Regions from separate parts of the Halobacillus shinanisalinarum genome, predicted to be linked through region 3. Evidence: riboswitches for the same ligand, from Rfam matches in the RefSeq annotation. Region 3 holds a riboswitch; each other region holds the start of a gene.
What was found. Region 3 has a riboswitch for S-adenosylmethionine ahead of msrA (peptide-methionine (S)-S-oxide reductase MsrA). Riboswitches for the same ligand answer to the same signal wherever they lie in the genome.
Positions count from the first base shown of each region.

Region 1: another riboswitch for S-adenosylmethionine. It lies ahead of MUO14_RS04720 (methionine ABC transporter ATP-binding protein); the one in region 3 lies ahead of msrA (peptide-methionine (S)-S-oxide reductase MsrA).
Region 2: another riboswitch for S-adenosylmethionine. It lies ahead of MUO14_RS22555 (phosphoadenylyl-sulfate reductase); the one in region 3 lies ahead of msrA (peptide-methionine (S)-S-oxide reductase MsrA).
Region 4: another riboswitch for S-adenosylmethionine. It lies ahead of MUO14_RS14230 (PLP-dependent aspartate aminotransferase family protein); the one in region 3 lies ahead of msrA (peptide-methionine (S)-S-oxide reductase MsrA).

Region 1 covers NZ_CP095074.1:883,746-891,103, reverse strand. The annotation lists gene gcvH (glycine cleavage system protein GcvH) at 1-60, shown strand, start outside; gene MUO14_RS04740 (toprim domain-containing protein) at 193-540, shown strand; gene MUO14_RS04735 (thioredoxin family protein) at 551-865, shown strand; gene MUO14_RS04730 (hypothetical protein) at 966-1,289, shown strand; gene MUO14_RS04725 (TlpA family protein disulfide reductase) at 1,286-1,702, opposite strand; SAM riboswitch class I at 1,941-2,045, shown strand; SAM riboswitch class I at 2,185-2,295, shown strand; gene MUO14_RS04720 (methionine ABC transporter ATP-binding protein) at 2,373-3,398, shown strand; partial or broken gene MUO14_RS04715 (methionine ABC transporter permease) at 3,391-4,058, shown strand; gene MUO14_RS04710 (MetQ/NlpA family ABC transporter substrate-binding protein) at 4,084-4,941, shown strand; gene MUO14_RS04705 (carboxymuconolactone decarboxylase family protein) at 5,014-5,376, shown strand; gene sufC (Fe-S cluster assembly ATPase SufC) at 5,990-6,775, shown strand; gene sufD (Fe-S cluster assembly protein SufD) at 6,794-7,358, shown strand, end outside.
Region 2 covers NZ_CP095074.1:4,539,145-4,546,502, forward strand. The annotation lists gene MUO14_RS24455 (DUF4937 domain-containing protein) at 1-344, shown strand, start outside; gene MUO14_RS22525 (MFS transporter) at 546-1,787, shown strand; gene MUO14_RS22530 (VOC family protein) at 1,934-2,392, shown strand; gene MUO14_RS22535 (hypothetical protein) at 2,689-2,913, shown strand; gene MUO14_RS22540 (hypothetical protein) at 2,999-3,451, opposite strand; gene MUO14_RS22545 (YfhE family protein) at 4,067-4,228, opposite strand; gene MUO14_RS22550 (NADH:flavin oxidoreductase) at 4,438-5,571, shown strand; SAM riboswitch class I at 6,014-6,131, shown strand; gene MUO14_RS22555 (phosphoadenylyl-sulfate reductase) at 6,252-6,983, shown strand; gene cobA (uroporphyrinogen-III C-methyltransferase) at 7,043-7,358, shown strand, end outside.
Region 3 covers NZ_CP095074.1:3,803,640-3,810,997, reverse strand. The annotation lists gene MUO14_RS18790 (hypothetical protein) at 25-309, shown strand; gene MUO14_RS18785 (hypothetical protein) at 584-814, shown strand; gene MUO14_RS18780 (ribonuclease H-like YkuK family protein) at 991-1,473, shown strand; gene MUO14_RS18775 (DMT family transporter) at 1,500-2,417, opposite strand; gene MUO14_RS18770 (hypothetical protein) at 2,648-2,890, shown strand; gene eutH (ethanolamine utilization protein EutH) at 3,080-4,177, opposite strand; gene msrA (peptide-methionine (S)-S-oxide reductase MsrA) at 4,416-4,889, opposite strand; SAM riboswitch class I at 5,012-5,132, opposite strand; gene MUO14_RS18755 (AIM24 family protein) at 5,271-5,966, opposite strand; gene MUO14_RS18750 (chromate transporter) at 6,155-6,688, opposite strand; gene MUO14_RS18745 (chromate transporter) at 6,685-7,269, opposite strand; gene MUO14_RS18740 (gamma-glutamyltransferase family protein) at 7,306-7,358, opposite strand, start outside.
Region 4 covers NZ_CP095074.1:2,828,419-2,835,776, forward strand. The annotation lists gene MUO14_RS14215 (NUDIX hydrolase) at 11-283, shown strand; gene MUO14_RS14220 (NUDIX hydrolase) at 286-603, shown strand; partial or broken gene MUO14_RS14225 (trans-sulfuration enzyme family protein) at 718-1,742, shown strand; SAM riboswitch class I at 1,896-2,004, shown strand; gene MUO14_RS14230 (PLP-dependent aspartate aminotransferase family protein) at 2,134-3,921, shown strand; gene MUO14_RS14235 (aliphatic sulfonate ABC transporter substrate-binding protein) at 3,941-4,924, shown strand; gene MUO14_RS14240 (ABC transporter permease) at 4,949-5,782, shown strand; gene MUO14_RS14245 (ABC transporter ATP-binding protein) at 5,798-6,511, shown strand; gene acsA (acetate--CoA ligase) at 6,526-7,358, shown strand, end outside.

The DNA.
Region 1 (7,358 bases), 2.0 Mb from region 3:
TCTGAGATGGACGAACTAATGTCTCCTGAACAATATGAAGAAATGATCAACGAGGACTAGGTGAACTTTTTTTAGAAAAAGGTACAGGCAAGGTAACCTGTGGTTTTGCCTGCATGATCATAGACTGATATTTAATCATGTGCAGACCATGCTAACACAGCATGGTCTGCTTCTGTATAGTGGGTGATAGGGTTGAATGAAGAGAAAATTGTAATCGTTGAAGGAATTACTGATAAAAAGAAGCTCAACAAAGTATTGAAGGACCCTGTTGAGATCATATGTACACACGGTACATTAGGTGTTGAGAGAATGGAGGAATTAATCCTTGATAACAACCTTGATCACCGTCCTGTATTTATCCTGGTAGATGAAGACGATTCTGGCTATAAACTTCGGAAGCAGTTGAGAGAGGAACTTCCACATGCGATCCACATTTATATTGATAAGGCTTTTAGAGAAGTTGCAGCCACTCCTGAGCCTGAATTGGCTCGTGCCTTGCTTAGCCGTCATTTCAACGTTAAGCCGATTTACTTAATTTAGGAGGAAGAACTTGCTTTCTTTAGAACGATTAAATATAGTAAAACAACTCCACGAAAAGAAAGAAGCACTCATATTTATTCACAGTCCTTTTTGTGGAACCTGCCACGTTGCCAGAAAAATGTTAAATACGATTGAAGACTTGTATCAAACAGAACTGTTTTATGAATTAAACGCCTCTCTCAATCCAGGTCTGATGCAGGACTATAAGATCGAAAGTGTTCCTTGTCTGCTTATAATGGAGAGTGGGCATGTGATAGAAAAGGTATATGCCTTTCACTCGGTACCACATATGCTTGGCAAAGTATCAGAATATGTAAAAAGATAGCCCGATTTCCCGGGAAATGACGAACGATTCTATTCAATAAAGGAAGGTTTCAGCCCCCTTTACCTCGAAAACTTTAATAAAGTTATTAAGGGGGCTTGTTTTGGTTGAAATGGTAGAGGAATGGATCAAACGGGTGAACAGCAGAAGAGATTTACTCCCAAAATGGAAGAAGAGAAAAGTGTTTTTAAAGATTCAAGACAATAGATCCGAGTTTATTAATGTTTCTATCACAAGGGAGGGGATGAAACTCGTGCACGAAAACAACCTCAAGGGTGCACTTACGATTTCCTCCTCTAATAAAGTTTTTCAGCAGCTTTTTGGCGGTAATTTGAAGTTAACTTCACTGCCACGCTCCATCGTTAGGTTCGAAGGGGAATATAGGGACGTCCTGTTAGTTGAATCATTACTGATGCTTTCACACTAAATTAAGGTGCCAATCGCTTCTACGATAGTTAAAAAGGAAGCTTTGTCACCAAATTGGTGTGTAACGTAACCATCTCGATTAATAATAATAGTAGTTGGTACTCCTTCACAGTTGTACTCATCATACACTTTACGATGATGATCTTCTAGGGTTGGCTGAGTGAGGAATTTGTCAGTGAAAATTTTACCATCTTGATCATTTCTCTCGCGCCCTTGCACATTAATTGTTAGCATATTCACTTTTTCACGATCTATTGATTGAAAGAGTTGTTCTTTTTTTGGTAAATCAACCCCACAGTCGGGACACCAGGAGGTCCAAAATGTTAGGATGACTACTTTACCAAGGTCATTATTTAATTGGTACGTTTTATTAGAGTTTATATATGGTATTTGAAAGTCTATAGCTTTTTTCATGCCTATTCACCTCTTGTTCTATTGACTAGAATGCAGTACCATGCTAACATAAATCTTAAAGAGGATGTTCAAAAAGTCACCAAATGATAAACGGCGAATTTCTTCGTTGCTCGGTTTTTCCGGTCCTCACGTATGAAAAGCATACGGCTTGCGGTCCTCAAAACTTTTCGCGCCTCGAACTTCTTGTTTCTCATTCGTCAACTTTTTGAACACACACTTAAATGAATAGCGACATCTTCACTTATCCAGAGTGGCTAAGGGACTGGCCCTATGATGCCCAGCAACCGGTTTGAAAGAACACGGTGCTAATTCCAGCAAAGCATTTAGCTTTGAAAGATGAGAAGAGAATCAATTAAAACATCTCTTCTTTTACGAAGGGATTTTTTAATGACTTTTTTTGTTGACAGTAGATATGCATGGTGCTAAAATCCTGTTTATGATGCTTGACTAACTTAAAGTGGTAATGAATTAAAATGATATATCTCTTATCCAGAGAGGCGGAGGGACTGGCCCGTTGATGCCCGGCAACCGTCAAGTTTTGATAACTTGAAAAGGTGCCAATTCCTGCAAAGTTAAACTTTGGCAGATAAGAGAACAGACAACCAAGACGTGTAAACGCCTTTCTGTTCTCGTACAGAAAGGCGTTTTTTTGTATAGAGGGGGAATAATATTGATTTCGATTAAGGATTTGTCTAAGGTCTTTCATACGAAGGATCAAGACGTTCGCGCGGTAGATAAAATGGATCTTTCTATTGAAAAAGGGGAGATTTTTGGAGTCATTGGTTATAGTGGCGCAGGGAAAAGTACATTTATTAGACTTTTGAATCGTTTAGAAGAGCCGAGTGGTGGAAATGTCACTATTGAAAACCAGGATGTGACGAAGTTGAGCAAGAGCAAGCTTCGTTTGGCCAGGCAAGAGATGGGCATGATCTTTCAACATTTTAATTTACTATGGTCAAGAACTGTTTTTGATAACATTGCCTTTCCATTAGAAATAGCGGGTATGAAAAAAGAGGAGCGTAAAAGTCGGGTCAACGAATTGATTGATCTTGTTGGTTTATCTGGAAGGGGAGGTTCTTACCCTTCCCAGTTAAGTGGAGGCCAAAAGCAACGTGTAGGGATTGCTCGTGCTTTAGCCAACAACCCTAAAGTGCTGCTATGTGACGAGGCAACTTCAGCGCTTGACCCGGAAACAACTGATTCCATTTTAGATTTGCTTGTGGATATTAATAATAAACTTGGATTAACGATTGTACTGATTACTCATGAAATGCACGTAATCCGTAAAATATGTCACCGCGTTGCTGTAATGGAACAAGGACATGTCGTCGAGTCGGGTGATGTATTAGATGTATTTTTATATCCAAAACAACAAGTAACCAAGCGTTTCGTTGATCAAGTAATGGGTGATCCTGACCGGAAAGATTCACTCGAACTTATTAATGAAACGTATAAAACTGGTGAAATTATCAAACTTCATTTTGTTGGTGAAAGTACAAATCAGGCGTTAATCAGTGAATTGTCTAGAGAATTTGATGTGGATATCAATATCCTTCACGGGAAAATAACTCAGACACAAAAAGGAGCATATGGAACACTCTTTGTCCAATTTAATGGGGAAAAAGAGGAAATCGCCCGGGCTATTGCCTACATTGGAACTACCTCAGTACAATTGGAGGTGAATCCGAATGTTTAATAACCTATTTCCTAACGTGAAGATAGAAGAAATGATCACGGCAACGAACGAAACATTATATATGACGATTATTTCTGTTGCAGGAACTTTTATTCTCGGGCTGATCCTCGGTCTACTTTTATACTTGTCAGGGCCCGGGGAATTTGGAGAAATAGGGCTTTAAATTGGGTCACTGCCTCAGTAGTAAATGTGTTTCGAGCCATACCGTTTATTATTTTAATACTGCTATTATTTCCTTTTACCGACTTCCTTATGGGAACGATCCGCGGTCCAAAAGCGGCATTGCCTGCTCTAATTATAGGTGGAGCGCCTTTCTATGCAAGACTGGTAGAGATTGCATTGAAAGAAGTGGATAAAGGTGTACTTGAGGCTGCTAAATCGATGGGGGCGAAATATTCGACGGTCATCTTTAAAGTTTTGCTTCCAGAGTCAATGCCAGCGCTTGTTTCAGGTATTACTGTCACAGCCATCGCTTTAATTGGCTATACAGCCGTAGCTGGTGTGATCGGGGCCGGCGGGCTCGGTGACTTTGCTTATTTCTATGGTTTTCAGCGTAGTGACTTTGATGTGGTGTTATTTTGTACAATCTTAATTGTTATTATTGTTTTCATCTTCCAATTTATCGGTGACTTTATATCCCGTAGATTGGATAAAAGATAATTTATATATAAAGGGGATGGAGAAAGTGAAAAAGATATGGTCTAGTATTTTAGCCGTTTTGTTTATTTTAGTTCTTGCTGCATGTGGTTCTTCTGAAGAAGAGAGCTCATCCGGTAATAACAGTGAAGGTGGAGAAGGTCAAACAGAAATTATTGTAGGGGCTACAAGTGTGCCACACTCTGAAATTCTTGAGCAGGCAAAGCCGATGCTTGAAGAAAAAGGAATTACCCTGAAGATTGAAGAATATCAAGACTATATTTTGCCTAACCGTGATTTATCAGAAGGGATTATAGATGCCAACTATTTCCAACACATTCCTTATCTTCAAACACAGGAGGAGGAAAATGGTTACGATTTTGCGAACTTAGGTGGTATTCACATTGAACCAATGGGTATTTATTCTAAAAATATTACTAGCATAGATGAAGTTAAAGACGGTACAACGGTCATTATGAGCCGGTCAGTTGCCGATCATGGACGTATTCTTTCTCTTCTTGAAAAAGAGGGCTTAATCAAATTAGATGAAAGTGTCGATAAAGTAGAAGCAACTATTGATGACATCGTAGAAAATCCGAAAAATCTAAAGTTTGATTCTGGAATAGAAGCAGCATTTCTTCCTGAAACGTATAAGCGTGAAGAAGATGCACTGGTCGCTATTAACACGAACTATGCGATCGAGGCTGGATTAAATCCAAGTGAAGATGCACTACTTCTTGAAGGCTCCGACTCACCTTATGTAAACGTGGTAGCAGCAAAGAGTGAAGATAAAGATTCTGAAGCATTAAATACTCTTGTAGAAGTGCTCCATTCTGAAAAAATTCAGACTTTTATTAAAGAGGAGTATGAGGGTGCAGTTGTTCCAGTAGATGGATCTGCTGAATAATGTAAAGGATAAAATGCGTGACTCGGTTCATACTAATCGAAGTCACGCATTTCATTTAGGGAGGCATTATACATGGAACAAGAAGTGAATTGGACGTCAACCTTTTTAGAGGAATATAAGCATGGGATAGGGATATTTTCAAAGAAAATGCCCGAAGTTGCTCACCATTTTAATGAGTTTTCGGAAAGCTGCTTTAAAGAAGGAGAACTTTCAAAAAAGCAAAAACAGCTTATGGCATTGGGGATAAGCATTGTGGCACAAGATGAATATTGCATGGTTTACCATACGAAGGGCTGTGTAGATCAGGGAGCAAGTGAACAGGAAGTGATGGAAGCATGCGGTGTAGCAGCAGCGTTTGGGGGCGGTGCGGCGTTGAGTCAAGCAGTGACACTAGTACAAGACGCTTTTACAGATTTATCAAAAGCTAAACACTAGCCATATCTTGAAAAATAGAGAAAATTTAATGTACGGTAAAGATATCCTTGTATAAGTGTGTATTTTTATTCATAATCAGGATAGAAACGAAATTTTGGGTTTAAACCGACTTTGGCTGTGTTAAAGTACTGTGGTATGCTAAATTGTGTAAAAAATCTGAAAGGGTTGATTTATTATTAGTGACTATCTGAGTTTGAATTACACTGCTGAAATGGAAAAAGCGATGCATCAAGCACACAACATAAGCTACGCAGAGTACAGCAGCAGGTTGGATCAAAGATTAAAGGTCGAGGAAAAACGCCAACGGGAATTCGAACAAAGTCAGAAAATGGTCGCGCAAGTAGATCGTCAACTTCATAAATAGACGAGTAAAAAATCAGGTGGTCTTAGGCCACCTGATTTTTTGTTAGGCAAATTTATGTTAATATAATAAGGAAAGAATTAGTGATAAACCATGTACTTATCTTATGTTGAAGTAGTGTCGGATCAATGGAAATGAGTTGATATCAGATTCTAAATGATATAAGATTGTAATGAGAATAAATTGAGAATGGTTTTTGATCCACAACAACCAGCACATTCAATAATAATAGATATACTGGAGGTATTATTTATGGCAGGATCAACGCTTGAAATCAAAGATCTTCACGTAGAAATTGAAGGTCAGCAAATCTTAAAAGGTGTAAATCTTACAATTACAGGTGGAGAGTTCCACGCTGTTATGGGACCTAACGGAACAGGTAAATCGACACTTGCTTCCGCAGTTATGGGGCACCCTAAATATGAAGTTACGCAAGGTGAAATTCTCCTTGATGGAGAGAACGTTCTTGAAATGGAAGTGGACGAGCGTGCTCAAGCAGGTTTATTCTTGGCCATGCAATACCCAAGTGAAATCAGCGGTGTGACGAACTCAGACTTTCTTCGTTCAGCAATTAACGCTCAACGTGAAGAAGGCGATGAGATTTCTTTAATGAAATTTATTAAGGAAATGGATGGTACGATGGACACCCTTGATATGGATAAGAATATGGCGCAGCGTTATCTTAACGAAGGATTCTCCGGCGGTGAGAAAAAACGGAATGAAATCCTTCAGCTGATGATGGTTAAGCCGGCTATTGCTATTTTGGATGAAATTGATTCTGGTTTGGATATTGACGCACTAAAGGTTGTAGCAAAAGGGATCAACCAAATGCGTAATGATACATTCGGATGCTTAATGATTACACACTATCAACGTCTTCTTAATTACATCACACCAGACAAAGTGCATGTGATGATGCAAGGACGTGTTGTGAAGTCAGGTGGACCTGAATTGGCACAGCGCCTTGAAGAAGAGGGTTATGATTGGATCAAGCAAGAGCTTGGCATCGAAGACGAAACCATCGGTCAACAAGCGTAATAGATAGGAGGGATCATTATGACTGTAGAAGTCTCACTACCATACGATAAAGAATATGTAACAAAATTCTCTCAAGGCTTAAACGAACCAGAGTGGATGAAAACCCTTCGTCTGCGTGCCCTGGATAAATCGGAATCACTAGAGATGCCGAAGCCTGATAAAACTAATGTAAGTAAATGGAACTTCTCGGACTTTAAACATGATGTCAGCGGGGAAAAGATTGAGTCACTAGGGGAACTTCCTGAAGAGATTCAAAACTTCCTGGATCAAGAAAAAGAGCAGCAAAACTTAGTGATCCAGCGTAATCATACGGTCGCTTATGGCAGTTTGGATCAAAAGTTGAAAGATCTAGGGGTTGTTTTCACTGATATGAAAACAGCTATACTTGAGCATAGTGATTTAGTGCAACAATATTATATGACAGATGCTGTACATGCTGATGAGCATCGTTTGACGGCGTTACACGCTGCTCTTATGAACGGCGGGGTTTTCTTATATGTTCCTAAGAATGTGGAAATTGAAGAACCTCTTCAGGCCATTTTTTGGCAGGAGGATCCGGAAGCTTCTTTAATTAACCACGTGT
Region 2 (7,358 bases), 740 kb from region 3:
TGTCAGTTTTGCAGGAAGCTACCTACATTCGTACTGCCTTATCACATGTAAAGAAAGATAGAATCGCTCATTTTGTTGAAATGCAAAGGAAAGTTTGGAATCCTGGAATGAAGAAAGCGGAAGGTATGCTTGGGGGAGAATTTGCGCGTTCACAAAAGGACGGTCTGCCTTTTCTTGTACTTACGGGATGGACAAATCACCAAGCACATCAAAACTATATGGCTGAACATTTCTCGGGTTTGAAAGAAACTGCAGCTTCTGAACAAGATGTTGTTGAACTTACTGGAGAACAGCTTATTGTCGAAGAACTATGGCGGATAAGCCCAAGCTTGCATACGAAATGATGCAGGGTTAATGATCCTTTTTTGTTACCGCAAGGAGAGGTACAGATATGTGTCGCGATCGGTCATCCAGTTATACATAGGGCAGGGATAGGGATCCACAACACAATCATACATATTGGTTTTTACAAGAGATGGGCTTTAGTTAGTTGAAGCAACATGATAAATGTTTATCATTCTGACCACTAAGAAAGGAAAGTATTCATGTTTCATCTATTAACAAACCGTTCCTTCCGTTATTTTGTGATGGCTCGGTTGATTCTTGGGTTAGGAAAAAAGATTTCCTGGGTGGCTTTAGGATGGTTTGTATATCAAATGACCAATTCAGCCTCAGCTATTGGCTTTGTTATTGCATCCGCAACGATTGCCCCTTTGATTTCGAGTATTTTGGTTGGGGGAATTTTGGATCAATATAATAGACGAACGATTATGATTGCAGAAAATCTATTAAGGGGAGCATTTATTTCTGTTATTCCAATTTTATATTGGTTTGGCATATTAAGCTTACCGATTATTATTACCGTAGTATTTATTAATGGTCTGTTGTCCTCTTTTACAGAAATAGGAAGCGCCACCATTTTGCCGTCTTTTGTAGACGAGCAAAATTTACAAAGTGCCAATGCCATTATGGCTACGGCTGGCCAATTAGGGTATCTTGTTGGACCTGCAATTGGGGGATTCTCCACCGCATTTTTCGGTGCCCCTTTAACACTATTTATCGATGTTTTCATTTTCTTTTCTGCTTCGTTTCTATATTTTTTAATCCCTTACGATATCTTTCATCAAGGGGTAAATCAGGAACATGTTGTATTAGCTTTTAAGCAAAGAATAGGAAAGTTTGTAGAAGATACAAAGGTTGGCTTTGAGTTTTTATTTCACCATAAAGTGCTGATCATGATTGCTGGTGTCACACTTGCATTCAATATTACATATGCTCCTTTAGAGCCTGTTCTTCCTGTTTTTGTAAGTGACGATCTAGATTCTGGACCTGAAACTTTGGGGATGATCTGGACTATTTTTGCGGTTGGGGCATTGATAGGTTCCTTTATTTGGGCACGATTAAAAATTAGGTTTTATTACTCTTATTCACTAGGAACAGTTATCACTTTGTGGGGGCTTGCGCCGCTTTCTTTCAGCTTATTTACAAACGAATATATTGTTTACTTAATCATGTTTTTAGGTGGAATCGCCTATGCACCTTACAACATTGTCGAGCCCACTCTCGAGCAGCAGTTAGTACCTAATAACTTAAGAGGTAGAGTGATAGGGGTAATTGGATTAATTGCAGGCATAGGATTTCCCTTGGGAACTTTTATGGGGGGATTATTAGGTGAATATATTGGTGCTGCAAATACGATTTTTGTGTCAGGATTATTGACGGTACTGCTTGGGGGTATCGTCTTTTGTCATAGTGCTCTCAGGTTCACTGGCGCTGACGTTGAGTGATGAGAAGGTTCTTTTATAGATGAATGATGGGAGCAGTTTATTTTAACATCCCTTGACTCTACGCCAAAAGTTGTAGATTACTCTAGACCATTCTCTGAAGTAATCATTCCGTGAAAATCGTATTCTAAACATAAGGAGGCGATCACATGATTAAAGGTTTATATGAAGCACATTTACCAGTACGCAACTTAGAACGATCAATCGACTTTTATGAAGGACTTGGTTTGGAAGTTGACCATACAGTTGACAAAAAGTTAGCTTTTTTATGGATTGATAGAAATAAAAGTTGGCTGGGACTCTGGGAAACAGAGAACGTACAAGTAGACTATCATCCATCGGTAAGGCATATAGCATTTGAGGTTTCATTGAAGGATTTGCAGAATTCGATAACATGGTTAAAAGCGAGGGGGCATAAGCCAAGGGAAGCATTTGGCTTTGAACCGATTGAACCATTTGTCATGTCTTATGATACGTATGCACATGCCAAGATCCACTTTAATGATCCAGATGGTATCAGTCTAGAATTTATTAGTACAATGGAAAACAAAAATAAAGTAACAGGAAGAATGTATCTAAGTGAGTGGATGAAATCAAACGAACATTGAGTTGGGGCAATACTTTTTAATAGGAAGTGGGAAGGGGAGTTCAAGACTGTCAAGCAATATTTCACCCTTACAAATGGGATAAGATTTAGGCGGTTGTTCACTTCGAGATAGTAACTCCACGGCTATCGCCCAATAAATTAAATAAACCACTATGCAAAGGGATCCTGCTCTTTCAGGGGTTGAAACCCTGTTCCCGACTATAAACAGGATTCAGGATTCCGCTATGAAAAAGATAAATACAGTGTCTCAGGGTTAACAACAAAAGAAATTAAAAACGGTAAGGCTTTATAGAATTGATGAGTGCCTCTTACATAATAGAAGCACTAGTAAAGAACATTAGGATTCCAGAGTATAATCCTGTGTTTGGTATTGTAGAAGTACAAGCTGTTCATGTCCATGCTCATAAAAATATTGTTATGGATCATGTTGATCCAAGCAAGTGGAGTCCATTAATTTATAATTTTCGTCATTATTTTGGACTTGGTGAAGTATTAGGAAAAACATTTCGTGCAGAGACTTAACATAAACATCAGCTGATCCAATACTTACAAACCTACGAAAGGACGCGATACATGTTTAAGGTCGCGTCCTTTTTCTGCTTCTTGGTTATTTTAGTGGTAGCTCGGCTATTACATTTGGTCCATCTAAAATAATTAACTTTCCACTCAAGGCAAGCTCTTTTACCTTTGACAAATTCTTTATATCTTTAAAAAAATATTCCGCGTGAAATTCGGCTACGTGATTTGGTAGAATTCTACGTTGGCTACCAGATCCAGAGGGTTTCATTTTTTTATATTTGGTATTAGGCATCATTTTCATGAATTTTTGTAAATCTTTATCGGGAACCACTACAATTTCCATACCCCTAAAATAATATCCGGGATAATCAAATTCATTCCCAATAGTTTTATCACCAGTGTTCTTTATTTTAAAATCATAACGGATTGTTTTTTGTGATTCATTAATTGTAGTTTGGACGTCAATGATTTTCAAATGGTCTTGGTGAGCGAATCCAGTTAAAAGAAAAAAGGATGTGATTATAAGCCAAATAAATCTCATCTTAAAGTATGACTCCTTTCCATTTAGTATGGCTATCCTAATTTAGCCTACCCTCAGAACGATTTTTAATTAAGAATTTTAATGTGCGAACGGGATACGAGGCTGTGAAGGAAGATCGTAGGATTAGCGAAAATAACATAATACATTATGGTTGCCCATTACTTTAGCTAAAGATACAATTAATGAAGAGAATAGGGAAAATACGGTAGCCGATCTATTCGATTTAGATTGGCTGAAAATCCTGTTAGGGCACCTACATAGTAATAAACCGTTATCGTTTCATTTAAAAATAGTCTATTTGAATCGGGTCGTCTTGTTTAATAGGAATGATCAAGGCAAGATGGATACGCTGAAGTACGTTTAAGTGTTTTTTGCAGATCATCAAGCTACTCATATGTACAAAAAAATGGGGCTTAACACAAGAACCGTTACTATGAGTATGCCTTTATGGCTGCTTGGTGGAATATGTTGTTCGCTAATTAACAGCAAATGATTTTAGGCCTGTACACCGGAGCCTTGTGCGCTAATACTTTAACCGATCGGGGGTCAGGCCACTCTTGAATTTGATAATGCTAACAAAAAAAGCAGCCTTAAAAAAGCTGCTTTAAAGTGATATTAAGATCTTGAGTTCGGGTTTTCATTTTTAACTTCTTTCACCTTGTCTCTACGGTATCCACCCGCGATATCTGCTTGTTTAAATTCTTTCGCATAATTTACTTCTTGAGCGTCTGATGGCTCGTTGCCTGCTACAGGCTGATACTGTGCCTTTCTTGCCATAAGTACTCATCCTTTCTCTTGAAATCTGCTTACTTAAATATTTTCCCCACAATGAAAGATGATAAACATGAGCCGGTGAAATCTTTATGATCAAACAGGTACGATGATCTTGTCATGGATACTTTAGGAAAATCGGGAATGGTTTTTTGGTCAAGTTCAGGGGGGTGAAGTCAGATTTCTTTTCTTCCTTGATGGAGTTTGAAATAATTATGTTCATCAGGGAAAGAGGAGGATATCAATTGAGTTCTAACGGTAGTACGACTGAACCACTATTTCAATCATTTATAAACGAAAAAATAAATTTGTCTAATCGAGCGGTGATGGCACCGATGACTCGGGGTTTTTCACCAGGTGGAGTGCCAGGGGAAGATGTAGCGGCTTATTACCGACGTCGGGCTGAAAATGATGTCGGCTTAATTGTAACCGAAGGGACTGGCATTAATCATCCGGCCTCTGTTTCAGGTGCCAGCATTCCACTTTTTTATGGGGAAAAATCATTAAATGGATGGGCGAATGTCGTAGAGGAAGTTCATAAAGTTGGAGGGAAAATTGTGCCGCAGCTCTGGCATGTGGGGATGACTCGTAAAAAGGGAGACCTTCCGAACGAGGAAGCTCAACCTGTTGGACCATCAGGCCTTAGTCTTGATGGCGAAAAGGTCACTGAGCCCATGACCGAAGCAGAAGTTGAAAACATGGTAGAAGCTTATGCTCAAGCGGCTGCTGATGCTAAACGCTTGGGTTTTGATGGTATTGAAATCCACGGGGCGCATGGTTATTTAATCGATCAATTTTTCTGGGACAAGACAAATCAGCGCACCGATCGATATGGAGGAGACATCGTTGGGAGAACGCAGTTTGCTGTTGAGGTGATAGAAGCCTGCCGGCGTGAAGTCGGGCTTAATTTTCCAATCATCTTCCGGTTTTCTCAATGGAAAATGAGTGACTATAAGGCCAAACTTGCTGAAACACCAGATGAATTAGAACGGTTCCTCACGCCTCTTGTAGAAGCGGGAGTCGATATTTTCCACTGTTCTACTCGTCGTTTCTGGGAGCCGGAGTTTGAGGGATCCGACTTGAATTTGGCAGGATGGACGAAGAAACTGTCTGGTAAACCAGTGATATCTGTAGGATCAGTCGGGCTCGATGGAGAATTCACAAGTTTCTCTGGTGCTAACACCACCAGCCTGGACGGTCTCATGAAGAAACTTGATCATGGGGAGTTTGATTTAGTAGCTATCGGGCGCTCTTTATTAATGGATCCGGAGTGGGTGAGGAAAGTTCGGGAAGGCAGGGAAACGGAGCTATTACCTTTTGATAAAGTTGCTCTTAAACATCTAACCTAACCTTACTGAATCAGCTAACTACTGAACAAAGGTGTTTTACCAGGGGAATTTCCCGGTAAAACACCTTTTTGTTTAATTTTTACTTAGCTCTCGTCAGGCGATATACTCTTGCCAAAATGGCGACTAACCTTCATATTAAAAAGAGAAGGAGGTTCGACATGCGACACGATATTAAACCTAATGAACGAGCTTTCTCTACCAAAGAGGTGGCAGAAGAACTGAACATCGCAATGCCGGCTGTTGGCAGGTATTCCTAGAGCTGATATCTGGGATTAACACTAGATGTAAATAATTTACTTAACGTTAAAATTTTATGAACCGGTCCTTTTTCAGAAAGTCAGAAAGTATGAAAAATTAATAATTTTTCAATAAACCATTGACATTTTTTCTAAAAGGGAATAATATATTTACCAATATCAAATACCACAAATTCACAATTTAATTCTTATCGCGAGAGGTGGAGGGACTGGCCCTTTGAAGCCTCGGCAACGGGTCTGGTGATGATTCATCAGAGACTGTGCCAATTCCAGCGGGTGCTTTGAGCACTTGAAAGATAAGAAGATGGGTAGCTATATGTTTGAAGCCAAAACCTCTCTTCTTATTTTTATTAAAGAAGAGAGGTTTTTTAAATGTTAAATTTACTTGTTTACAAGACTTTGCTTTAGTAGAAGGAGGAAAATATGAGCAATACCATCGTTTCGTATGAGAATTTCTCTGGCGATCCATTTGAAAGCTGGCACCCTAAGGATGACACAAAAGGAGCAGCCGAGGTATTAGAGTGGGCTTATCAGTCTTATGGTGAATCAATCGTCTATGCTTGTAGTTTTGGAGCAGAAGGCATTGTGTTGATTGATTTGATTTCTAAAGTGCAGAAAGATGCAGAAATTGTTTTTCTTGATACAGATGTTCACTTTCCGGAAACCTATGAACTGATCGAAAAAGTGAAGCGGAGATACCCAGAACTTCACATTCATATTAAGAAACCGGATTTGACTTTAGATGAGCAAGCGAACGAGTATGGTCCAGCATTATGGAAAAAGCAACCGGGCCAATGTTGTTATATCCGAAAAATCAAGCCGCTTGAAGATGCGCTTCGTGGGGCAACCGCCTGGATTTCAGGGCTGAGGCGAGAACAGTCTCCGAGTCGAAGTCACACTGATTTTGTAAATAAGGATGAACGGTTTCAGTCGATTAAGGTATGCCCCCTAATCTACTGGACATGGGAAGACGTTTGGCATTATATCCGAGTAAATAGCTTGGATTACAATGAATTACATGATCAAGGATACCCAAGTATCGGCTGCATGCCTTGTACAGAGCCAGTAACTGAACAGGGGGACGTTCGCTCTGGGAGGTGGCAAGGGTTTAATAAAACAGAATGCGGTCTCCACACTTCTGGAAACCAGGCATAAGTAGATTATTTCTTTAAGCTAACTTGAAAATTCATTGCAACAAGGAAAGGAGGCGGCTTATGAAAAAAGTTTATATCGTCGGTGCAGGACCTGGTGACCCTGATTTAATTACAGTGAAAGGCTTGAAGGCCATTCAGCAGGCGGATGTCATTCTATATGATCGATTGATTAACAAAGATTTACTTGATGAAGCGAGGGACGAAGCGGAATTGATTTATTGCGGCAAGCGTCCGAATCATCACTCGTTAGACCAACAAACCATTAATGGGCTGCTTTGTGATTTTGCCTTGCAAGGGAAAACCGTGACCCGTCTAAAAGGCGGAGATCCCTTCGTTTTTGGTAGAGGTGGAGAGGAAGCTGAAGAGTTAGCGAAGA
Region 3 (7,358 bases):
TGGCCTCGCCCCAAAGAGATGTATTTGGGGTTATTGCCTATCCTCGCTTATCAAATGCAAAAAGGATTTCTATATGATGCGGACCGCGATGTGTATGTGTGTCCCCGGGGAGAAGAACTAACTTATGCCACTACAGATCGTGATGGATATCGCCATTACACACCAAATCCCGTCGATGTAAGGAATGCCTCTCTTCCCGTAGAGTGCACTCAAAATCAAAAGCATCAGAAAAACATCACACGCCATGTCTGGGAGGATAATAAACGTCAGTTAGGTGAAGGGGAGTCTTTTTCGATTACGGGAGGGTGAATACTGCGAGACTCCTACGGAAAAACGGGCGATCCGAGACCCCACAGTGTGGGTTTCACGAGGAGACTCGGGTGTTCGTCCGCAGAAAGCGAGCGGTATTCGCCCGTACGTATGTACAAAAAAGCTTGTAGAGAAGTTTCTCTACAAGATCTGACCATGCTTTGGTGAAAAGCATGGTTTTCCTGTTTACAAATGGGTATAAACGGTTTCATTTAAGTGATAAAATCTTAGTAGACCGACCTTATTTTAAGAGTCAAAAAGGAGTGGGGCAACTATGTATTCGATCTACTATATCATCGTGATTGTCGTTTGCCTGGCTGCTTTAATTGGAACCATCTTAGTGGCAAGAAATATGATAAAGGAAGAATCTGAAGAGACTTCAGTGGAAGAAGAGCTTTCAAGTTTAAAAAGCGAGGGCAAGAGCTCAAGCATCCGATTGTTGACAATCATTTATTCAATCACGTTCATTATTACCATTATCCTCATTTGGATATTTATTTTTTAATTGAAATGACGAACTCCCCTCTTTGGAGCTCGTCATTTTTAGTTTTTTCACATGTAGAAAAGGGAAATGAATATAGTATAGAAATGGATTCCCTCAAAACCCTGTTTTTCTACTCCACTTGAAAAGAGCTGGTTCTATTGAAACCCATCCTGTTTCAGAATTCAATCAAAAATCAGATGACCTACAGTGAAGTATTTTCCCATATCTATTCGTTCATGCAGAGTGATCCAAGAGGTAACTATAAGCTTATGCTAGGTACAGATTCTCAAATACATGAAACTAGCACGTTATTTATAACCGGAATTGTCATTCAAAGAATAGGCAAAGGAGCCTGGGCGTGTTTTCGAAAAGAGACAGAACCAAGGTGTATGACGGTCCTCCACGAACGAATATCCTATGAAACGACATTAACGGAAGAAGTGGCCTCGCTTTTCACAAATGAGCATCTCGACAAACTGATCAATGTCGTCCTCCCCCACATTTATAAAGGGGCAAGCTTTATGGTTGAGGGACACATCGATATCGGTGCCGGCGAGCGAAATAAGACACGAACGTATGTCAATGAAATGATGGCACGGATCGAATCATTAGGGTTTGATCCAAAAATAAAACCTGATTCTATTGCAGCTAGCAGTTATGCCAACAAATATACGAAATAGAAGAGTGCAGACTTTTCTACAGAAAATTATCCTTCTCCTGCAACGCGTTGCTTGTTCGTTTGTGACGTATTCCTTTTAGGCTTTCTTGTGGCTAAATAAACCCCTATAAAAATAATCACGAGCCCGAAAGCTAAATTTTTAGTAATCGGTTCATTTAGCAGTACATATCCCCACACCATTGCCGTAACCGGAACTAAATAAGTGACAGATGTCGCGAACTCGGCACTGCTATTCTTCACAATATAATAAAAAAGCAAATGGGCGATTCCTGAACCAAAACATCCAAGGCCGATAATGGACCATAGAACGAGTGGATCCGCAACTAAGTCAGCATTTATACGGGAAGTGGTTCCTGTTACAAGTGTGCCAATGAATCCGACCACTGATGCAATCGCAAGTGAACAGGTAGTAATCAGCAGGACACCCGTTGATTGTAGATGTTTTTTCGTATATTGGGAGGCAAATCCATAAGAGATGGTGGCGCATACCATTGTGCCGATTCCGACGAAACTTTCTTTAAATAGTTGCCCCACATTAAACTCTATAAGGACAAGAATACCTGCGAATCCTAAACCTATTCCGAGCCATTGCCGCTTTTTCAACACAATTGCGAAGAAAAGGAAACCTACAAGGCCAGTACAAATCGGGGTTAATGCATTTAGAACTGCAGCTGTACTGCTATTAATCTCGGTTTCACTTAAAGCAATCAGCCCCCACGGGATGCCGGCATTAAAAACCCCTACGAAAACAAGTGATCTCCAGGGAATCGGTCTTACGATGTTCCCTCTCCTCATCCAAAGGAACGGGAACAAAATCAGGACGGCTGCTGAACACCTTAGAAACACCGACCCCCACGCACCAACAGGATCGAGCAGCCATTTTATAAAAACAAACGACATCCCCCAAATTAAACTTAAGCTGATTAAAGCACCATATACTCTCATTCCAACTCCGCCTTTCTTTAACAAAAAAGCACACAGGGTATATATTTAAAGTGCGTGCTCACAATTCTATTAACTGCACATGATTACAGCTTTTCATAAAAATTCCTCAATGCTTTACATCGAATGGAGCAAATGTTCACCAAAAAGTACAATTTATTTCACCTATAGCATCGTTTTTACAACCACAAATAAGGTAAAATGAAGGTAATCTAGTAGAGGGAGTGGTGAGCATGTACCCTTTTTTAATGGCCGTCATTATTCTCGTTAGTATCATAGCATTAGTTGGGACACTCTATGTTGGAAAGAACGTAAACCAAACCATTGCAAAATATGAAGCAGAAGGATACTCTGCCGAGGATGAAGTGGCAAGCTTGCAAAATCATGGAAAAAAAACAAGCTTTCGCCTACTAACTACCATCTACAGCATTACCTTTGTTATTGCAGCCATTCTATGTGCCATTTTCATCTTTTAGTTTGTGTTCAAAAAGTTGACGACTGAGAAACAAGAAGTTCGAGGTGCGAACGTTTTGAGGACCACAGCGTATGCCTTTCCTACGTGAGGACCGGAAAAACCGAGCAACGAAGAAATGTGCCGTTTATCATTTGGTGACTTTTTGAACATCATCTTTTAGAAAATTATCATTTGGGAAACACCTAAAACCTTAACTTGACTGCTCCTTTAACCCATCAGGGCTGGTTGTTAGCCACGCGATCCAAGCAGCCAGTCCGCCTGCAACTAGCTTACCGATGACCACAGCCACAATCATCTCCTTATTTACACTAGCTACAAATCCTAAATGGCCTCCAAGCACAAATGCCCCGCTAACCGCAAACGCAGCATTCATCACTTTTCCCCTTGTATCCATATCCTTCATGGTCGCCAGCATAGGAATATGGTGAGCAAGCGATGCGATGAACCCCGTCATCGCTACCGAGTTAACCCCAAGTTTACCGCTCCATTTGTTCCATAGTCGCTGGCCCGATTGATTAATAAAGCTGACCATTGGATAGGCACCCGCAAGCATGATCGTGATATTTCCCACGATGCCTAGCCCCTCCTCTAAAGGAGCCATACCTTGAACTAAGGTAAAACCTGTTAATGTTTTGATAATAATTAAGACTAACCCACTAATGATTAGTAACTCGACTGATCTGCCAAACTTTGCAAACAAGTGAATGGTTAGATTAGTAAACTTCCATAACCCTAATCCTATTATGACTGCTACAACCACTGTAGGTATAAGGTTGCGGATCATCCACCACAGTTCATAGCCGGCTACAAACCCTCCGGAGAGGCAACCAATGGGAATCGTAATTAACCCGATTAATATCCCCTTTGCAAAATAAGGATAGTCTTCTTTTGCAATCATCGTTAAGGCAATTGGAATGGTAAAAACCAGTGTAGGTCCCATCATCGTCCCGAGAAACGCCCAAGAGAAAACCGCTGCATCGTCACTCTCAGCGAGGGCTTCTGCTAATTGATAGGCCCCCATATCAATCGCTAATATCGTTGATGCAAACATCGATGGATCAACCCCAAGCCACTGGTATAGTGGCGTAATAATAGGAGCTAACCATGCGGATAGAACAGGGGCCAACGAAATAATTCCAACCATTGCAAGCGCAAGCGGCCCCATCATCATAAAAGCATCGTAAAATCGCTCCCCTAAGCCCCATCGATTATGTAAAAGATAGTAATCTACTGCTCCAATGACCATAAAAAGTGTCATGATGATAAGTAATCCCTCATTAAACCACATGGTATCCTGTATCCTCCTAACCGCCTATAATTATACGTAACTATTAAAGATTGTGCTGTTTATAATCAAGTCTTCAAGCTTTTTTCGTTAATCATTGGCTTTAATTGAAAAAAGAGTGACCACCACCCTTGATTCATCTCAAGCTAGATCACTGTCGATCTATTTTAACACTCTATTCCATTTTAGATATAAAAAAAGAACCCTCCTTATTAAAAGGAAGGCTCACTCCTATTTTTAATTAGCTGATTCCGCAAGCAACTGCTCCATTCTTTTGTGAATATTTTTGATGGTATTCTTCCGCATCATAGAAAACTTCAGCTTTTGCTACCTCCGTTACAATCGGACGTTTAAAGATCCCTTTTGCTTCCCACTGCTTAATCTTTTCGTCCGCAATCGCCTGCTCTAATTCATTGGTATAAAAGATAGCAGATCGATATTGATGACCTACGTCCATACCCTGCTTATTGCGAGTTGTTGGATCATGCGCCTCAAAAAAGATATTAATCAACTCTTCGTATGTCAGAACAGTTGCATCATATTCAATCTTTACAGCTTCTGCATGACCCGTTGTTCCCGTTTTCACTTGATCATATGTCGGATTCTTAACGTGACCGCCTGTGTATCCAACCCGTGTTGCAGTCACTCCATCAAAACGCTCAAAAAAGGGCTCGACGCCCCAGAAACACCCTGCACCAAAAATAGCTGTTGCCATAACTCATCTTCCCTTCTGTTAATGCGGAACTTCTTCTTCAAAGAGAGTTTGACGGTTTTAAAACCAAAAAACCCCTTTTCTTATCCAGTATAAGAAAAGGGGTCGTAATATTCCGTACGATCCTCTCATCTCTTAGAATGTTACCATCCTACAGGAATTGGCACCGTTCTCGTCAATCTCGTGGATTGATTCGATGGTTGCCGGGCATCAAAGGGCCAGTCCCTCCGCCTCTCTGGATAAGAAGTTTCCATTATTTATTTTGTTAATTCACATGATACAACGATTTTCCAATGAAGTAAAGAGTGAAGCTTCAACTTTTTCTCCTGTTTGTTAAATTATGCTGAAGCCCTATTGAAGATGACTGATGGATTAATAAATTTCTTACGATCCGCTTCCCGTCGTGTACACTTCCTCAAACGGTTGAACGATGACAAACCCTTCACCTTTGAATTCCATTTGGATTGATTCCCCGCTTCCCCTTCCGAGAAATGTCTTAAAACTGATATCTGTTTTAAACTCTGGTTCGAGATGCCCGGACCAGGCTACCGTCGCATTAGGGTCCGTAATTACAGATTCTCCGGGGCGAACGAGTAAAGTTAACGGCTCATAATGGGAGGTAATCGCTACCCTTCCGTTGCCTTGAAGTTTAATATTGAACAGTCCACCAGACATCATTCCTGCTACTTTTTTCATTAACTTAACATCCCATTCGATACCTGGCTCAAAAGCCAAAAGGTCATTCCCATTAACGGTAATCGATTCGTTGGAGAGATCAAAAATTGTAATTTTCTTCCCTTGATCTGCTAGGTATAAACGACCCCTGCCCTGTGCTTTCATTAATGAGCTGCCTTCTCCTGAAAAAGCTTTCTTGAACATGCGGCCGACTCCATGTTCCAGTATCCCTTCGCGCTCAAACTTTATTTGACCATTGTAAGAGATCATTGAACCTGACTTCGCCCACACTTGATCCGTTAAATTAACCTCTAAAATACGAGGTGTTTCTAATTCAAAATAGTCACTTTCTGTCTCATCTTGTTTCGTTTGTTGAATGAATTGATCAATTGAATAATTGTCCATTTAAGAGTTCCTCCCCATTTCGTTCTGTTCTTGATACGAATGAGGAAGGCAAAGCGTTTCGTGCTTTCCTTCCATTTTAGAATATCCCCTCACTGTGGTTTGGGGAGATCCTACTTAGTTTTTTGATAGAATCCCTGGTCAACATTGAAGAACAAAAGGCACACCATCCTCTAAATGGTGTGCCTTATTTACGATCCTAGAAAAATAGCTCCATACATTAATGAACCTATTATCACAAAGGCTGGATGAACCTTCACACGTTCGAGTAAAAAGAAGCTGACAACAATCAGCAGAATGGTTTGCAGTGCTCCGGCAGAAAAGTAAGAATTCCGGAAGAACTGAAAAGCCATAATCCCTAGTAAAATAGCAATGGACGGACGTATTAGGGCTGTCATTGTTTTAACTCTAGGGGAGTCTTTGAATTTATACAAAAGACTTAGAAGCCCAATCATAAGTAGTAGGGATGGAGCTACTGTGGCAAATACCCCTACAAACGTCCCCAAAATCCCGCCCTGCTGATAGCCGATAAACCCAGCCATTTTCGTAGCGATTGGGCCTGGTAACGCATTCGCCATCGCCAGCATTTCACTGAATTCGCTGACAGACATCCAGCTGAACCGCTCAACCACTTCGTTTTCTACCAGAGGGATAGAAGCGGGGCCGCCGCCATACCCCACTATTCCTGGAATGAAAAATGCAATAAAAATCTTCCAATAAATCATGAGGATTGCTCCTTATTTACATATACCTTGGTGTCTTTCCCCTTTTTGCCCATAGGTCTAATTAAGGCAACTAGAAGAAGAGCGAAAATAATTAAGCCCGGATGGATGCCTGCCCATTCTATTAAAATGAGGGATCCTGCTCCCAGTAACAATGTTGTCAACCATCCTAAATTCACTTTTGCCTTCTTAAGAAAGTCGTAGGTAAGTGTTGCAAGCATCACACCAACAACAGGAACGACAGCTTGTGTCATTCCGTTCACCCATGGCTGTTCACGAAAGCTATTTAATGAAGTAATGAGAATAATCATGATCGCAATCGTTGGGATAATGGTAGCAAGAACAGCGTTTAGCATGCCAAGAATTCCAGAGACTCTGTATCCGATATACCCTGCCATTTTCGTAGCAATCGGGCCCGGCAGTGAGTTACCTAGAGCAAGGATATCGGCAAAATCATCGTCAGATAGCCATTTGTACTTTTCTACAACTTCTTTGTGCACGAGTGGAATAGAGGACGGGCCGCCGCCATATCCAAGCATACCTACCCGAAAAAAAGCCAGGAAGAGATTCCAATGCTGTATCATACTCTCATCCCCTCTCATCTCTATCCTTTCATAGCCTTAATAAGCGGATATGGTTCCATCTGTGCGCGATTCTGTTCCGCCAAATAACG
Region 4 (7,358 bases), 980 kb from region 3:
GAGTGGGGATATGAAAGAAGTGCTTAAGATCTATAGCGAATGGTTAACCCCTATTGGTGAAAAGGAGCGGGAAGAGGTTCATCGTGATGGGGATTGGCATGAAAGCTTTCATTGCTGGTTTTATAAGCATGAGGAGAATCGGAGCTGGATCTATTTTCAAAAGCGTGCAGATAGTAAGAAGGATTTTCCGTCCCTCTATGATATTACGGCCGCGGGGCACATTGCAGCAAGCGAGAGCCGAATCCATGGGGGTTACGTGAGGTTGAAGAGGAGCTTGGTTTAAATTTGTCTGAGGGTCAGTTAAATTATTGTGGATTTTACAAAGAAGAGTTGTTGCTTAAAACGATAAAAGACCGAGAAATTTGTCAGATTTATTTATTTCCATATGAGAATCATTTGAAGCTGAAGATCAATGAAGAGGTAACAGATGTAGTTCAGATTGAGCTCGAGGATTTTCTTAGTATGATCTCCAAAAAAAGCCCGAATTTACAGGCTGAATCCATCTTTACTGGCGAGCAGATCCCTCTATCTTATTCGGATTTCTGCCCTCATCATTTTGATTACTACCAATCTGTTGTACAGGCTATATTAAGTAGCCGGTAAACTATAGTTATTGACAGAATATTGTGTTGATCGATATACTTTGATGCATTCAAGTGCAGAAGGAGAGAGATTATGAGCCATCAATCATTTGATACACGTATTGTACACAACAAAATGGATCAGGGAGATGCACTAAATAGTAAATCAACTCCGATTTATCAAACATCTTCCTTTACATTTAAGGACTTAGATCACCTGGAAAGCTATTATGCTGGCGAAGCATCGTATTCGTATTCCCGTGAGAAGAATCCGAATACCGAAGAACTCGGTCAAACCGTTGCGAATCTTGAAGGGGCAGAAGCTGGTGTCGCCGCTTCTTCTGGCACCTCGGCAATTTTGGCTGGCATTCTTTCTGTAGTGCAAGCCGGTGATCATATCGTTGCTGCAGAAGATCTTTACGGCGGAACCCATCATTTGATTACAAAGGAGCTGACAAGCTTTGGCTTTGAAGTTTCAATTGTTTCATTTGCCGATAAAGAAAAGATTGAAGAGGCGATTCAGCCAAATACGAAATTGCTTTATACAGAGTCGGTCTCTAATCCTTTTCTAAGGGTGGAAGACCTAGAAGGGCTTGTAAGTCTCGCGAAGGATCATGGCCTGTACACAATGGTTGATAATACCTTTGCCACTCCATACTTATTACAGCCCTATAATAAGGGGATCGATATTGTTGTACATAGTGCAACAAAATATATCGGCGGCCATAGTGATGTGACTTCAGGGATCGTCGTTGGCAACCAGGAATTAATGGCAAGAGCAAAGCAAAAGGTGAGTGCACTTGGAGCGAACCTCAGTGCCTTTGAGGCATGGCTAACTCAGCGGGGGTAAAGACACTCGGTTTACGTATGAAACAGCAATCTGCTAATGCACAAACACTGGCAGAGTCTCTACAACAAGATGAGTTAGTTAATCAAGTATTTTATCCAGAATATGTTTCAGAGCAGGGACACGGGGCCATTGTCACGGTTGAACTTAGTGAAAAGGTTGATCTCGATCAATTCTTTCGTTCATTAGGTTGGATTAAACTAACACCGACCCTTGGTGGATTGGAAACGACTGTATCCTATCCGATTCGAACTTCACACCGCGCGTTAACGGATGAGGAGCGCGCCCTTATCGGTGTCAATGATTATGTGGTCAGACTGTCGATTGGAATAGAAGAGTCAGCGGATATCATAGCCCAGTTCAAGGAAGCCATTCATGGATCTGTAGATGAAATAGTCAAAAATGATTGACTTTTCTAATTGTTATACCTTATAATTTTTAACCATAGCCAAATTAAATAGCAAGTACTCTTATCAAGAGCGGCAGAGGGAATAGGCCCTGCGAAGCCCGGCAACCTTCAAACATCGGTTTGAAAAGGTGCCAAATCCTACAGATCAAGGATCTGAGAGATAAGAGGAGGACATGATTATTCAAACCCCTCTTCTTATCGAAGAGGGGTTTTTCGTATTTAAATCATCTTCTTTGGCCTCGCCTCAATGCCCTCTTGTCATTCAAATCTTATTTAAAACTTTAGGAGGATGTAAAATGACAAACTCATTTGAAAGCTACGATTTAAGCACGGTTTCACTTCATGGTGGGCAATCCCCGGATCCAACCACAGGTTCAAGAGCGGTACCGATTTATCAAACGACTTCTTATGTTTTTCATGACACTGATCATGCACAAAGTTTATTTGCCCTTGATGAGCCAGGAAATATTTATTCAAGAATTGGAAATCCGACAGTAGATGTTTTTGAAAAAAGAATGGCCTTGCTCGAAAATGGCGTTGCTTCTGTGGCTACAGCTTCAGGCATGTCAGCGATTGCTCTATCAATCTTAAATCTAGCAGGCTCCGGTGATGAAATTGTGGCTGCATCGAATTTATATGGTGGTACTTATAATTTATTCGCTAACACTTTGCCGCGATATGGCATTAAAGTGAAATTTGTTGACCCTGAAGATCCGGAAAACTTCCGTAATGCATTGACGGATAAGACGAAGGCTGTATTTGCTGAGACGATTGGTAACCCAAGTCTTCATGTATTAGATTTTGAAAAGGTCTCTGCAGTTGCCCATGATAATGGTGTTCCACTAATTGTTGATAACACATTTGCTACTCCTTATTCCTGTAAGCCAATTGAACTTGGGGCGGATATCGTTGTTCATTCCGCTACGAAGTGGATAGGCGGGCATGGAACAGCCATCGGTGGTGTTGTGGTTGATGGGGGAAGGTTTGACTGGACGAACGGCAAATTCCCTGTTTTCACTGAGCCGGATGAGAGTTATAACGGTATCCGTTATGCTTCTGATTTTGGCACACTAGCGTTTGTAACAAAATTACGCGTTCAATTATTGAGGGATTTGGGTGCCTGCTTAAGTCCGCAAAATGCTTTCCTATTATTGCAAGGACTTGAAACATTGCCATTACGAATCGAGCGTCATAACGATAATGCGTTAGAGCTGGCAGAATATCTTAAAGGCCATCCTGATGTTGAGTGGGTTTCCTACCCGGGGCTGAAAGAGCACCCTGCCCATTCATTAGCTGATAAGTACCTAGAAGGTGGTTACGGCTCGATTGTCAATTTTGGGATCAAGGGAGGCCGTGAAGCAGGTCGAAAAGTCATTAATAACATTGCTTTATGGTCACACGTAGCCAACGTAGGTGATGCAAAATCGCTCATTATCCACCCCGCCTCAACGACACACCAACAGCTATCTGTTGAAGACTTGGCCGCAAGTGGTGTATCAGAAGAGTTGATTCGTTTATCTGTTGGCTTAGAGTCAGTGAAGGACTTGGTGAATGACTTGGACCGTTCAATTGCAACAGCAACTGGTAAAGATACGAGTTCTGCAATTACTGAGAACGATGAAGGTGTGATCAAATGGGCGCTTCAATCTGCACAAGTAACTGAAGAGCAGGGTGGAGAACAAGTGACTCGTCCGAAGCGTTTAGCTGTTGTTGGCTTAAGCGGCAAGCCTTCTCGACCAAGCCATCGATTAGCACGTAAGATGCAGCGTCTCGGTTATCAAATTGTTCCGGTTAATCCGAGGGAAGATGCGGTGTTAGGAGAAAAAGCCTATCCAGACATTAGCTCAATTCCTTTCAAAGTTGACGTTGTTCAAATTTTCCGCAGCCCTGAAGCGGCAATTGAAATTGCTAAAGAAGCAGCTACTGTACAACCTGGGGTCTTTTGGCTGCAAGAGGGTGTGATTGCTCCAGAGGCAGCACGCATTGCCAGTGAAGCAGGCCTGCAAGTGGTGCATAATCGTTGCACCTACAAGGAAGCTCAGCGTCTAAGAGGCACGATTGATACGTATGCATGTGAAATTTAATTTTTAGGGAGGCCAGTAGATGAAAACTAAATATATATTACCCACCTTAGCATTGTTACTGACTATCACCTTAATAGGTTGTTCGAATAACGCTGAAGGTGAAAGCGGAAAACCTGATAAAGTGACGCTTGATTATGCCTACTACTCCCCGACAAGTCTCGTTTTGAAGGAAAAGGGATGGGCTGAAGAAGCATTGAAGGAAGAAGGTATTGATGTCGAATTCGTTTTAAGTCAAGGAAGTAATAAGGCACTCGAATTCCTAAACTCAAGTAGTGTGGACTTCAGTTCCTCAGCAGGAGCGGCGGCACTTATGGCAAAGGCAAATGGTTCACCGGTTGAGTCAGTGTACTTATACTCTAAGCCCGAGTGGACGGCACTTGTTACGAATGCTGATTCTAATATTTCTTCTGTTGAGGATTTAAAAGGGAAAAAGGTTGCAGCCACGTTAGGAACAGACCCTTATATTTTCTTAGTTCGAGCGTTAAAAGAACACGGGATGTCACCAGATGATATTGAACTCGTAAACTTGCAGCATGCAGACGGTGCATCAGCATTGTCTGCAGGCAATGTTGATGCCTGGGCTGGACTTGATCCACACATGGCGAGACTTGAACTCGAATCTGATGCGAAATTATTTTACCGTGAGCCCACATTCAACACTTATGGATCGTTAAACGTACGCTCTGACTACGCCGAAAAGCATCCTGAAGTTGTGAAAACGGTAATTGAAGCTTATGAAAAGGCAAGAAAATGGACGATTGAAAATCCTGAGGAAGCGGCAAAAATATTAGCAGAAGAAGCCAATATTGATTTAGCTGTAGCCAAAAAAGAAATGGAACGCAATGATTTCTCCGACCCTATTCCGGGAGAACCCTTAAAAGAAACGGTTAAAGGCGCTGGGAAGGTGTTGAAAGAAGTAGAAATCATTGATCAAGACGTGAAGATAGAAGAACTAACGAAAGAACTTGTTAACCCAAGTTTTGCAAAAGAAGTAATCCAATAATGGAGTATAGGGAGGAGTGAAGAGGTGTCAAGTCAATCAGAAACAGCCGTCAGACCTTCAGTTGAAAGTCGCGGAAAAACAAACTTTAATCCGTTCACGTCTAATTTATTTGTAGGAAGTCACCTCCCTATCGTTCTCATTATCATTTGGGAGGTTGCTTCAAGGAATGGCTGGGTGGCTCCCTATTTGCTTCCTGCTCCCTCTGTGGTTTTTGAGGAAGTAGTAGGCATGGCACAGGATGGAGAACTATGGGGACACATATCAATTACGTTATACCGCGTATTTGCGGGGTTTTTACTAGGAATGGTCGCAGCTACCATTTTAGGGGCTGCAACTGGTTATATTAGAATCGTTGAAAAGGTTCTCGATCCAATGTTGCAGGCACTGAGGGCGATCCCATCATTAGCCTGGGTGCCGCTGTTTGTTTTATGGATCGGTATCGGGGAAGCCTCTAAAATCACGCTGGTAGCTGTAGGGGTATTCTTTCCGATTTATTTAAATTTGACCTCTGGTATTCAAGGGGTGGATCGTAAGTTAATCGAAGTGGGTCGTATGTATCATTTTACAACTCTGCAGCAAATCCGCAAAATCATCTTTCCTGCTGCACTGCCTTCCTTTTTAGTAGGGGTACGAAGCGGCCTTAGTCTCGGCTGGATGTTTGTCGTTGCAGCCGAATTGCTGGGTGCAAGTCAAGGTCTTGGCTATTTAATGGTGTTTGGTCAAAACACCTCCTCCCCGGAGCTTGTCATTGGTAGTATCGTGTTGTTTGCGATCTTCGGGAAGGTATCCGACGAGATTTTGAAGCAAATTCAAATGAGAACATTGAGATGGCAAGACAGTATTGAAAATGCGTCATAGATTGGAGGAGAAATCATGCTGGCAGTTGATCAAGTTTCACGTGTTTTCCAGAACGGAAAAGCTGGCTTCAAAAACGTCAACATACGGCTAACCGAAGGCGAGGTTGTCGGTGTTCTAGGAACGAGCGGCTGTGGAAAAAGTACACTTTTACGCGTGCTTTCTGGGCTAGATTTAAATTATAAAGGGCATATTGAAACAAATGTGAGTGACCCTGAGCGTGCTTTTGGAATGATGTTTCAAGAGCCGAGGCTGATGCCATGGCTTTCAGTTTGGGAGAATATCACCTTTGGTGTGGCGAAAAAACAGAGTAGGGAGCAAGCTTTGGACTTAATCCAAACGGTCGGTCTTGAGGGGTTCGAGAACCATTATCCTAAGGATTTATCAGGCGGAATGGCCCAACGTGTAGCTATTGCCCGTTCTTTATTGAATCGTCCGGAAATTTTATTGCTGGATGAGCCGTTGAGTGCACTTGATGCGTTTACGAAGATGCAGCTCCAAGATTTGCTTCTATCAATCTTTGAAAAGCATCATACGACGACACTGCTAGTTACGCATGATATCGATGAAGCACTCTATCTATGTGACCGCATTGTCATTATGAGAGGACAGCCGGGCGGGATTCAGTCCGAAATTTCGATCGACACACCTAAGCCGCGTAGACGAGGTGACACCTATTTAGCTAATCTCAAAGAGGATATTCTACAGGAGCTAGATTTCACTAGAGTTTAAGGAGGATCGTAAACATGGCAGATGTAATTCTTCCACCAAAACGTGGGAGTCATAATATTTCTGAAGAATGGATGGAAGGCGAACCCTTCTCATGGGAACGCGTCCACCCAATATTTAGCTGGTATCAAACAGGGAAAGTAAATATGACCTATGAAGCTGTAGACCGGCATGTACTTAATGGAAAGGGTGAGAAGACAGCCCTCCATTATATTTCCGAAACGGAGAATTGGTCGTTAACCTATAGAGAGCTTCAGCAGGAAGTGAATCGCTGGAGCCATGTGTTGACGGCGTCCGGTGTTAAGAAAGGCGACTTTGTATTTGTTTTCTTACCGAAGCACCCACATTGCTACATTGCGATGCTTGCTGCGATTAATGTTGGTGCTGTTGTAGGGCCGTTATTTGAAGCCTTTATGGAAGAAGCTGTTCGCGATAGGATTAATGATTGCGAAGGAGAGTTTTTAATAGCTGACTCCAGCTTTCTATCTCGTGTCCATCGTGAAGAGATTCCGAGTTTGAAGACGGTTTTTACAACGGATAAAGAAGCAGGGGAGGCTGACATTTCGATCACAAAGGAAGCGGAGAAGGCGGATGATGAGTTCGAAACAGTCTGGGTAGATCTTGAGGATGGCTTGAATATTCATTATACGAGTGGCTCTACAGGAAAACCAAAGGGAATTATCCATGCCCATCGAAACATGATCCAGCAATATCAAACAGGTCGTTGGGTCCTTGATTTGAAGGACGATGATGTCTACTGGTGCACGGCCCATCCAGGCTGGGTGACAGGCACAGTGTATGGAGTGTTTGCCCCATTACTAAATGGAGTAACAACAGTTATTCACGGTGG